DNA from 2 places in the Streptomyces sp. NPDC093591 genome. Region 1 is predicted to be linked to the other one. Evidence: riboswitches for the same ligand, from Rfam matches in the RefSeq annotation. Region 1 holds a riboswitch; the other holds the start of a gene.

Region 1 (4,682 bases):
CGGGCAGGCCACACGCAGGCCCGGGCATGGTGAAGGCGCCCCGCACCCCGGGCACGGCGAAGGGCCCGCACCCCGGGAGGTGCGGGCCCTTCGAAGAAGAACGTCGCTGCTTTAAGTCGACGCGTGCTTCAGCCGGCCGCCAGCCGGACCATGTCCGCCTGCGGCCCCTTCTGACCCTGCGAGATCTCGAAATCGACTCGCTGGCCCTCTTCCAGGGTGCGGTACCCGTCCATCTGGATCGCGCTGTAGTGGACGAAAACATCCGCACCACCGTCGACCGCGATGAAGCCGTACCCCTTCTCCGCGTTGAACCACTTGACGGTGCCCTGAGCCATGCCTAACTCCCCTATTACTGGCCCTTGCACAGATCCACACTTCGCGGATCCGGGTCAGACCTCACCCCCCATCGGTCGGGGGCGTGCGCCGGAACGCGTCGACCGCGGCTGAATGTATCTGCCCAACTGCCGTCTGCAACAGGTCAATCGGACGAGAAATCCGGGCACGCCCGGTCGGGAATGTGGGGACAATTCCCCTGACTTCAGGTCAAGTCGGACCCGATAAAGGGAACAAAAGCCGCAAAAAACCCGCACACTTTGGCTACTTCTTGTCGGGGGTGCGGCATGAAATCAAGGGCCACCGACCCGTGAATCGGCGGCATGTTCCCCAACTGTACCTCGCTCAACCACACAGAATTGCCCCCTCCGCTTCTCTCACGGAGGGGGCAATCCGGTGAACTCTCGGTAATTGGCATTACCGAGGGTAATGATCGGTCATTCGGTCAGCCGCCGGCGACGGCCGGAATGATGGAGACACCCGCGCCGTCCGGCGTCGCCGTCTCCAGCCCCTGCTCGAACCGGACGTCGTCGTCATTGACGTAGACGTTGACGAACCGACGCAGCTTGCCCTGGTCGTCGAGGACACGGGCGGCGATCCCGGTGTGGTTCTTCTCCAGGTCGGCGATGACCTCGCCGAGGGTGCCCCCCTCGGCGGCGACCTCAGCCTGCCCGCCGGTGTAGGTGCGCAGGATGGTCGGGATGCGGACGGTGACGCTCACGTTGTGACCTCCGGTCAGGTAGTCGCCCCTAGGGGCGCGGGGCTGTGTTCAATGTGCGGCTACCGCCGCGCGGGCGCGACCAGGGCCCACCCGGCCCGCAGACGAAATCGACGGGACAGGCCCTAGACGAGACCAGCCTCGCGGAACGAGTCCAGGTTGGGGCGAATGGTCGCGGTGAGCCCCGTACCGGCCACCGCGTCCAGTGTCTTCAGACCGTCACCGGTGTTCAGCACAACCGTCGTCTTCGTCGGGTCGAGGACACCGTTCTCGATCAGCTTGCGCGTCACACCCACGGTCACCCCACCGGCGGTCTCCGCGAAGATGCCCTCGGTCCGGGCGAGCACCTTGATCGCGTCCACGACCTGCTCGTCCGTCACGTCCTCCACCGCACCGCCGGTACGGCGAGCGATGTCCAGGACGTAGGGACCGTCCGCCGGGTTGCCGATCGCCAGCGACTTGGCGATGGTGTTCGGCTTCTGCGGGCGGACGACGTCGTGGCCGGCCTTGAAGGCGACGGACACCGGCGAGCAGCCCTCGGCCTGCGCGCCGAAGATCTTGTACGGCTTGTCCTCGACGAGCCCGAGCTTGATCAGCTCCTGCAGCCCCTTGTCGATCTTCGTGAGCTGCGAGCCGGAGGCGATCGGCACGACCAGCTGGTCCGGGATCCGCCAGCCGAGCTGCTCGCAGATCTCGTACGCCAGGGTCTTGGAGCCCTCGGCGTAGTAGGGCCGCAGGTTGACGTTGACGAAGCCCCAGCCCTCGCCGGCCGGGTCGCCGATCAGCTCGGAGCAGAAACGGTTCACGTCGTCGTAGTTGCCCTCGATGCCGACGAGCTCACCGCCGTAGACCGCCGCCATGACGACCTTGCCCTGCTCCAGGTCGTGCGGGATGAACACGCAGGACCGGAAGCCGGCGCGGGCGGCGGCGGCGCCCACCGCACCGGCGAGGTTGCCGGTGGAGGAGCAGGAGAGGGTGGTGAAGCCGAAGGCGCGGGCGGCCTCCAGGGCCTGGGCGACGACGCGGTCCTTGAAGGAGTGCGTCGGGTTGCCGGAGTCGTCCTTGACGAACAGCTGGCCGGCGTCGACACCCAGCTCGCGCGCGAGGTTGTCGGCCTTGACGAGCTGGGTCCAGCCGGGGTTGATGTTCGGCTTGGTGGCCACGTCGGCGGGGACGGGCAGGAGGGGCGCGTAGCGCCAGATGTTCGCGGGACCCGCCTCGATCCGCTTGCGGAGCTCCTCGGCGTCGTAGGCCGAGAAGTCGTAGGCGATCTCCAGCGGGCCGAAACACTCCTCGCACGCGAAGACCGGTCCGAGGGGTACTCGGTGACCGCACTCGCGGCAGGAAAGAGCCGCGGCGGGACCGAGGTCGACGGTCTCGGCGGAGTCGGTGGTGCTTGCAACAGTCTGCACAGCCATGTGAGGCGAGGCCCTTTCTCCTCATCTTCCTCACGACGCATCTCGCCGTGAGACGGATTTGGCACCTTCCCTAGCCGGGAGCCTCGCGGAGACGATCGACAGTGATCGCTACGAGTACCGACTGGAGGGTTGCCGGGGCTTCATCGGGCCGTTTCCCTCTGCCCCTCTGGATGAGCTGTATGCGGTTGTGTGCGGCGTGACCCCGGACATGCGATGGTCATCCGCGTTGTTCAAGACTGTAACCGACGGCCAGGACAGTTGAGAGAGCCCGTCCGAACCGCGAGACAACAGTGAGGAGCCGCCAACCGTGCTGGAAGAAGTCGAGCGCTGGCTGAGCACCCGCTCCTGGTCCGTGACCGATCGCCCGCTCCACCGCATCCTGGCCGCCAAGCAGCGCACGGGCCAGTCGGTCTCCGTCGTGCTGCCGGCGCTCAACGAGGAGGAGACCGTCGGCGACATCGTCGCGATCATCCGTCACGACCTCATGCAGCAGGTTCCGCTGGTCGACGAGATCGTCGTCGTCGACTCGGGATCCACCGACCGCACCTCCGAGGTGGCCGCCGCCGCGGGCGCCCGGGTCGTCCACCGCGACGACATCCTGCCCCGCATCCCGACCGTGCCCGGCAAGGGCGAGGTGCTGTGGCGCTCGCTGCTCGTCACGAGCGGCGACATCGTCTGCTTCATCGACGCGGACCTGAAGGAGTTCTCCTCCGACTTCGTCTCCGGCATCGTCGGCCCGTTGCTCACCGACCCCGAGGTCGACCTCGTCAAGGCCATGTACGACCGCCCCCTGGGCGCGGCGGCCGGGCAGGGCGGCCGGGTGACCGAGCTGATGGCCCGCCCGCTGCTGAACATGCACTGGCCGCAGCTGGCCGGCTTCGTGCAGCCGCTCGGCGGCGAGTACGCGGCCCGCCGCTCGCTGCTGGAACAGCTCCCCTTCCCCGTCGGATACGGCGTCGAGCTCGGCATGCTGGTCGACGCCCTGCACCTGGTGGGCCTCGACGCCCTGGCCCAGGTGGACGTGGGCGTCCGCAAACACCGCCACCAGGACGGGCAGGCCCTCGGCCGGATGTCCGCCGCGATCTACCGCACGGCCCAGCTGCGGCTGGCCCGCGGACACCTCATCCGCCCCTCCCTCACCCAGTTCGAGCGGGGCGAGGACGGTTTCGAGCCACGGACGTTCTCCGTGGACACGGAGGAGCGGCCACCGATGGCGGAGATCGCGGAGTACGCCTCCCGCAAGGTGGCTTGAACGTCGTATACGGCCCCTGCCAGTGAGGTGAACCGCACGTTTGAGCGGTTCCGGGCCGGGCTAGGTTGAGGCGTATGGCTTCCACGCAGGACGCACGGGATGCGCAGGGTGCTGCCAAGGTGCTCGTCGCGTCGAACCGCGGCCCGGTCTCCTACGAGGTACGCGAAGACGGTTCGCTGCACTCCAAGCGGGGCGGCGGCGGAGTCGTCTCCGGGCTGTCGGCGATCGGGCCGGACGCCGGCGCCCTGTGGGTGTGCTCGGCGCTGTCCGACGGGGACCGCGAGGCGGTGCGGCGCGGGGTCGGCGAGGACGGCGTCCTGATGCTGGACATCCCCGCCGACGTACACGACGACGCCTACAACGGCATCGCGAACTCGGTCCTCTGGTTCGTCCACCACATGCTCTACCAGACGCCGCTGGAGCCGGTCTTCGACGCGGAGTTCCGGCGCCAGTGGGCGTCGTACGAGGCGTACAACCGGGCCTTCGCCGAGGCGCTGGCCGGGCAGGCGGCGCCCGGGGCGGCGGTGCTGGTGCAGGACTATCACCTGTGCCTGGTGCCGGGGATGCTGCGCGAGCTGCGCCCCGACCTCCGGATCGGCCACTTCTCGCACACGCCGTGGGCGCCGCCGGAGTACTTCCGGATGCTGCCCGACGATGTCGCCGGCCAGGTGCTGCGCGGCATGCTCGGCGCGGACCGGCTGGGGTTCCTCACACGTCGGTGGGCGGACGCGTTCGAGGCGTGCTGCGCGGAGTTCGCCGGAGGGCTCGGGGGCACCCGGGTCGGGGTGCACGGGCTCGGGGCGGACGCGGACTTCCTGCGAACGCGTGCGCATCAGTCCGATGTGGCCGAGCGGATGGCGGCGCTGCGGGACGAGATCGGCTCGGCCGCGGACGGGAGCCGCCGCAGGACGATCGTGCGGGTCGACCGGACCGAGCTGTCCAAGAACATCGTGCGCGGCCT
Region 2 (4,682 bases), on a different contig from region 1:
CGGCCCCGTCGGCGAGCCGATCGGCACCCACTTCGCGTTGCTCGGCTCCCGCGACCGCGACACAGCGGTCGTGGAGATGGCCGCGGTCGCGGGCCTCTCCCTGGTCCCGCGCGCCCTGCGCGACCCGGGCGCCACGACGACGTACGGCGTCGGCGAACTCCTTGGCGCCGCGCTCGACACGGGCGTACGGCGCATCCTGATCGGCTGCGGTGACTCGGGTACGTCCGACGGGGGCGCCGGCGCGCTCCAGGCCCTCGGCGCCCGGCTCCTGGACGCCGACGGCTTCGAACTCCCTCGCGGTGGCCGAGAGTTGACGAGGCTGGCCCGGATCGACCCGTCCGGCCTGGACCCGCGCCTGCGGGACGTCGAGCTGCTCGTCGCCTGCAACCCGTACAACGTGCTGTGCGGCGAGCGCGGCGTGGCCCGTGTCTTCGGCCCGCAGAAGGGGGCGACGCCCGCGCAGGTGGAGCAGTTGTCGGCGGGGCTGGAGAACTGGGCGCGCGTCCTCACCCGTGACCTGGGTGTCGTGGACACGGACCTGTACGGCGGTCCCGGCACCGGCGCGTCCGGTGGCCTGGGCGCCGGCCTCGCCGCGCTGGGCGCCCGGCTGCTCCCCCGCTTCGAGGTGCTGCTGGCCCACCTCGACCTGGACGCCCGGCTGGCCCGCGCCGACCTGGTCGTCACCGCCGAGGGCGCCATGGACCACCAGACGCCCCGCGGGAAGGTCCCGGCCGAGGTGGCCCGCCGGGCCAAGCTGTCGGGCCGTCCGGTGCTCGCCCTGGCGGGCACACTCGGCGAGGGCGCGCACGCCGTGCCCGGCGTGGACGCCTTCAGCGGCATCCTGCCGGCGCCGATGGCCCTGGCGGAGGCCCTCGTGCGGGCCTCCGAACTCCTCACGGACGCCACCGAACGCGCCCTGCGGATGATCCTGCTGGGTGCCCGGCTACCGGCTCACGCGGAGGTGTCCGGCACGCAACGCCCGTCCTCCGTGCGGTAGTTCCACTGCGCACCCACCGTCACGAGCTCCTTCACGGCGTTCACGAACCGCTCGACGTGCTCGTCCGGCGTCCCGGCCCCGAAGCTCACCCGGATCGCGTTGAGGGACTTCTCGCCGGGCGCCGCCTCGGGCGCACCGCACTCGCCCTGCGTCTGCGGGGCGCTGCCCAGCAGCGTCCGCACGAGCGGGTGGGCGCAGAACAGCCCGTCCCGCACCCCGATGCCGTACTCGGCGGACAGGGCGGCGGCGAAGTGGGAGCTGTTCCAGCCGTCGACGACGAAGGAGATCACGCCGACGCGCGGGGCGTCGTCACCGAAGAGGGAGAGGATCCGCACCTCGGGGACCTCGGCGAGCCCTGCCCGCACCTTCTCGATCAGGTACTGCTCACGCGCGACGAGCGTGTCGAAGCCCGCCTCCGTCAGGGCCTTGCAGGCGGAGGCGATGGAGTAGGCGCCGATGACGTTCGGGGAGCCGGCCTCGTGCCGGGCGGCGCTCTCGTGCCACTCCACGTCCACTCCCCCGTCCTCGCGGCGGGAGACCTTGCGGCTGGCGCCGCCGCCCGCGAGGTACGGCTCCGCCGCGCGCAGCCAGTCGGCACGGCCGGCCAGGACACCCGAGCCGAACGGGGCGTAGAGCTTGTGCCCGGAGAAGGCGACCCAGTCGACGTCGAGGTCCTGGACGCTCACCGGGTGGTGCGGGGCGAGTTGCGCGGCGTCGAGGACGATCCGGGCGCCGTGCGCGTGCGCGGCCGCCGCCAACTCCCGCACCGGCCACAGCTCACCGGTGACGTTCGAGGCGCCGGTGACGCAGACCAGGGCCGGGCCGTACGGGTCGCGGTCGGCGAGGGCGCGTTCCAGGGTCTCGACGGCCTGGCTCGGGGTGCGGGGCGCGTTGAGGTAGGTGACCTGCGCGTTCGTCCACGGCAGCAGGGAGGCGTGGTGCTCGGTCTCGAAGACGAAGACCTGGCAGTCGGCCGGGAGGGCGGCGGCGAGCAGGTTCAGCGAGTCGGTGGTGGACCGGGTGAACACGACCTGGTCGCCGTCCCGGCAGTCGAGGAACTCGGCGACCGTCCTGCGGGCGTTCTCGAACAGGTCGGTGGAGAGCTGGGAGAGGTACCCGGCGCCCCGGTGGACGCTGCCGTAGTACGGCGCGTAGGCGGCGACGTCGTCCCAGACGCGCTGGAGGGCTGGGGCGCTGGCGGCGTAGTCGAGCGCGGCGTAGGTGACCTCGCCACCGGTCACGAGCGGGACGGTGACATCACGGCCCAGAACGGGCAGGGGGGCGCAAATGCTCTGGTCGAGGGCAGCGCTGGAGACAGACATGACGGAACTCCCGTGAGAGGAAAGAAGAAAGTGAAGAAGGGTGTGCGGAGGCGGGGCTCGGCGGCCCTATCGCATTCGCTTGCTCACGGAAGACTCCCTCGAACGACCAGGACCCCTGGTTTCGAGAGGGGCCCGCGCTTGCCGTAGACCTCACTGCCTACGGCCTGGTCTTCACCCGGGGCACCCCGCCACGGACGGAGGGTTGCCGGACAGTCGGCCGGGGCCTCATGACTGTCACTCATGACCTGGTCCAACATCCTGCCATACGATCTTCGATGCGCAAGGGCGCAGTCCGGATCCTGGACTGCGCCCTGCGTCACATGTGCCGGGTCAGGCGTTGCTGGCCGCCACCCAGCGCTCCAGCGTCCGCTTCGCCGCACCCGAGTCGATCGACTCCGCCGCCTTCGCCATGCCGAGCCGGAGCTGCTCCGTGAGCGGAGCGTCCGTCTGCTCGAACGCCACCAGCGCCGCCGCCGAGTTGAGCAGTACGGCGTCCCGCACCGGCCCCGTCTCGCCGTCCAGCAGGCGTCGGGCGACCTCCGCGTTGTACGACGCGTCGGCGCCGCGCAGCGCCTCCACGGGCACCAGGTCGAGGCCGACGTCGCGCGGGTCGAAGGCCTCCTCGGTCACCTTGCCGTCGCGCACGAGCCACACCCGGGACGTGGCCGTCGTCGTGAGCTCGTCGAGGCCGTCGTCGCCGCGGAACACCAGCGCCGACGAGCCGCGCTCGGCCAGTACGCCGGCGATGAGCCCCGCCATCCGGGTGTCGAAGCAGCCGACGGCCGAGGCGGTGACGCGGGCCGGGTTGGTCAGCGGGCCCAGGAGGTTGAAGGAGGTCGGGATGCCCAGGTCCCGCCGTACGCCACCGACGAACCGCATCGAGGGGTGGAATTTGGCCGCGAAGCAGAAGGTGATCCCGGCCTCGTCCACCACCCGCGCCACGCCCTCCGGCGACAGGTCGAGGTTGATGCCGAGCTTCTCCAGCACGTCGGACGAGCCGCTCGCCGAGGACGATGCCCGGTTGCCGTGCTTGACGACCTTCGCGCCGGCGCCCGCGATCACGATGGCGGACATCGTCGAGATGTTGACCGTCTTGGCGCGGTCGCCGCCCGTGCCGACGATGTCGACGGCCGGTCCGGGGATGTCCAGCGGCTGGGCGTGGGCGTACATCGCCTCGACGAGACCGTTGATCTCCTCGACCGTCTCGCCCTTGGCCCGCAGGGCCACCATGAAGCCCGCGATCTGGGCGTCCGAGGCCTCACCGCTCATGAAGCGGTCCATCGCCCATGCCGTGTCGCCGGCGCTCAGGTCCTGTCCGCCGAGCAGCGCACTCAGCACCTCGGGCCAGGAACGGCCCGCCGCGATGTCGCCTCCAGCGGGGGTCACAGCGCTCATAAGCCGCTCCAGGGTCAGGTGTCCCGCACTACGGGACGGGGGTCTCAACGGGGTCCACCCTATCCAGCCACGGGGCACGGCGAAGGGCCCCGTCCGTACAACGGACGGGGCCCTTCAACCGTGGCGTGGCTGAGCAGTACTGGCGAGGTCGCGCTCCGGCCGCGCCCCCGAAGGGGCGCGGGGAACTGCGCGACCAGCCACGACGGCGCCGCAGACGACAACCGGCACAACGCGGCACTACCAAACGCGGCACTACCAGCGGAGCTCAGTGGTGGCCGTGGCCGCTCGTGATCTCCTTGTACTCCTCGACGGTCGGCTTCGGGATCTGGCCGTCCTCGTCGAAGTACGACTTGCTGAGCTTGGCGCGCAGCTTCTCGGAGCCCTTCACCTTGCGCTCGACGCCGTTCTCGTCGACCGTCGGGCCGATCTCGAGCGGCTTGTACTGCTCGTGCGCGGTGAGGGTGTACAGCGCGTCCTGGCTGAGCGGCTCGTGCACCTCGATGAACTCACCGTGCGGCAGGCGCTTGATGATGCCCGACTCGCGGCCGTGCAGCACCTTGTCCTTGTCCCGGCGCTGCAGGCCGAGGCAGATCCGCTTGGTGACGATGAAGGCGATGACCGGTCCGGCGAAGAAGCCGATCCGGACGAACCAGGTGACCGCGTTGATCGACAGGTGGAAGTGGGTGGCCCACAGGTCGTTGCCACCGCCGACCAGGCCGATCATGTACACGGTGATCCAGGCGACGCCGAACGCGGTGCGCGTCGGGGCGTTGCGCGGACGGTCCAGGATGTGGTGCTCGCGCTTGTCGCCGGTGACCCAGGACTCGATGAACGGGTAGACCGCGATCGCCGCCAGCACCAGACCGAAGAGAACCAGCGGGATGAACACACCGAGCACCAGCGTGTGACCCCAGAGGTTGATCTCCCAGCCCGGCATGTAGCGGACCAGGCCCTCGGCGAAGCCCATG

Evidence for each region. Region 1 has a riboswitch for S-adenosylmethionine ahead of thrC (threonine synthase). Riboswitches for the same ligand answer to the same signal wherever they lie in the genome.
Region 2: linked by a shared signal. The riboswitch ahead of ACIREI_RS04760 (aminotransferase class V-fold PLP-dependent enzyme) and the one ahead of thrC (threonine synthase) in region 1 are both predicted to bind S-adenosylmethionine.

The regions. Positions count from the first base shown of each region.
Region 1 is NZ_JBIWIY010000020.1:160,206-164,887, reverse strand. Features, by position in the region: gene ACIREI_RS36595 (cold-shock protein) at 129-335, opposite strand; gene ACIREI_RS36590 (MoaD/ThiS family protein) at 779-1,054, opposite strand; gene thrC (threonine synthase) at 1,177-2,469, opposite strand; SAM riboswitch class I at 2,488-2,646, opposite strand; gene ACIREI_RS36580 (glucosyl-3-phosphoglycerate synthase) at 2,777-3,721, shown strand; gene ACIREI_RS36575 (trehalose-6-phosphate synthase) at 3,796-4,682, shown strand, end outside.
Region 2 is NZ_JBIWIY010000002.1:296,092-300,773, forward strand. Features, by position in the region: gene ACIREI_RS04755 (glycerate kinase) at 1-997, shown strand, start outside; gene ACIREI_RS04760 (aminotransferase class V-fold PLP-dependent enzyme) at 952-2,319, opposite strand; SAM riboswitch class IV at 2,449-2,565, opposite strand; gene trpD (anthranilate phosphoribosyltransferase) at 2,650-3,714, opposite strand; gene ACIREI_RS04770 (cytochrome bc complex cytochrome b subunit) at 3,980-4,682, opposite strand, start outside.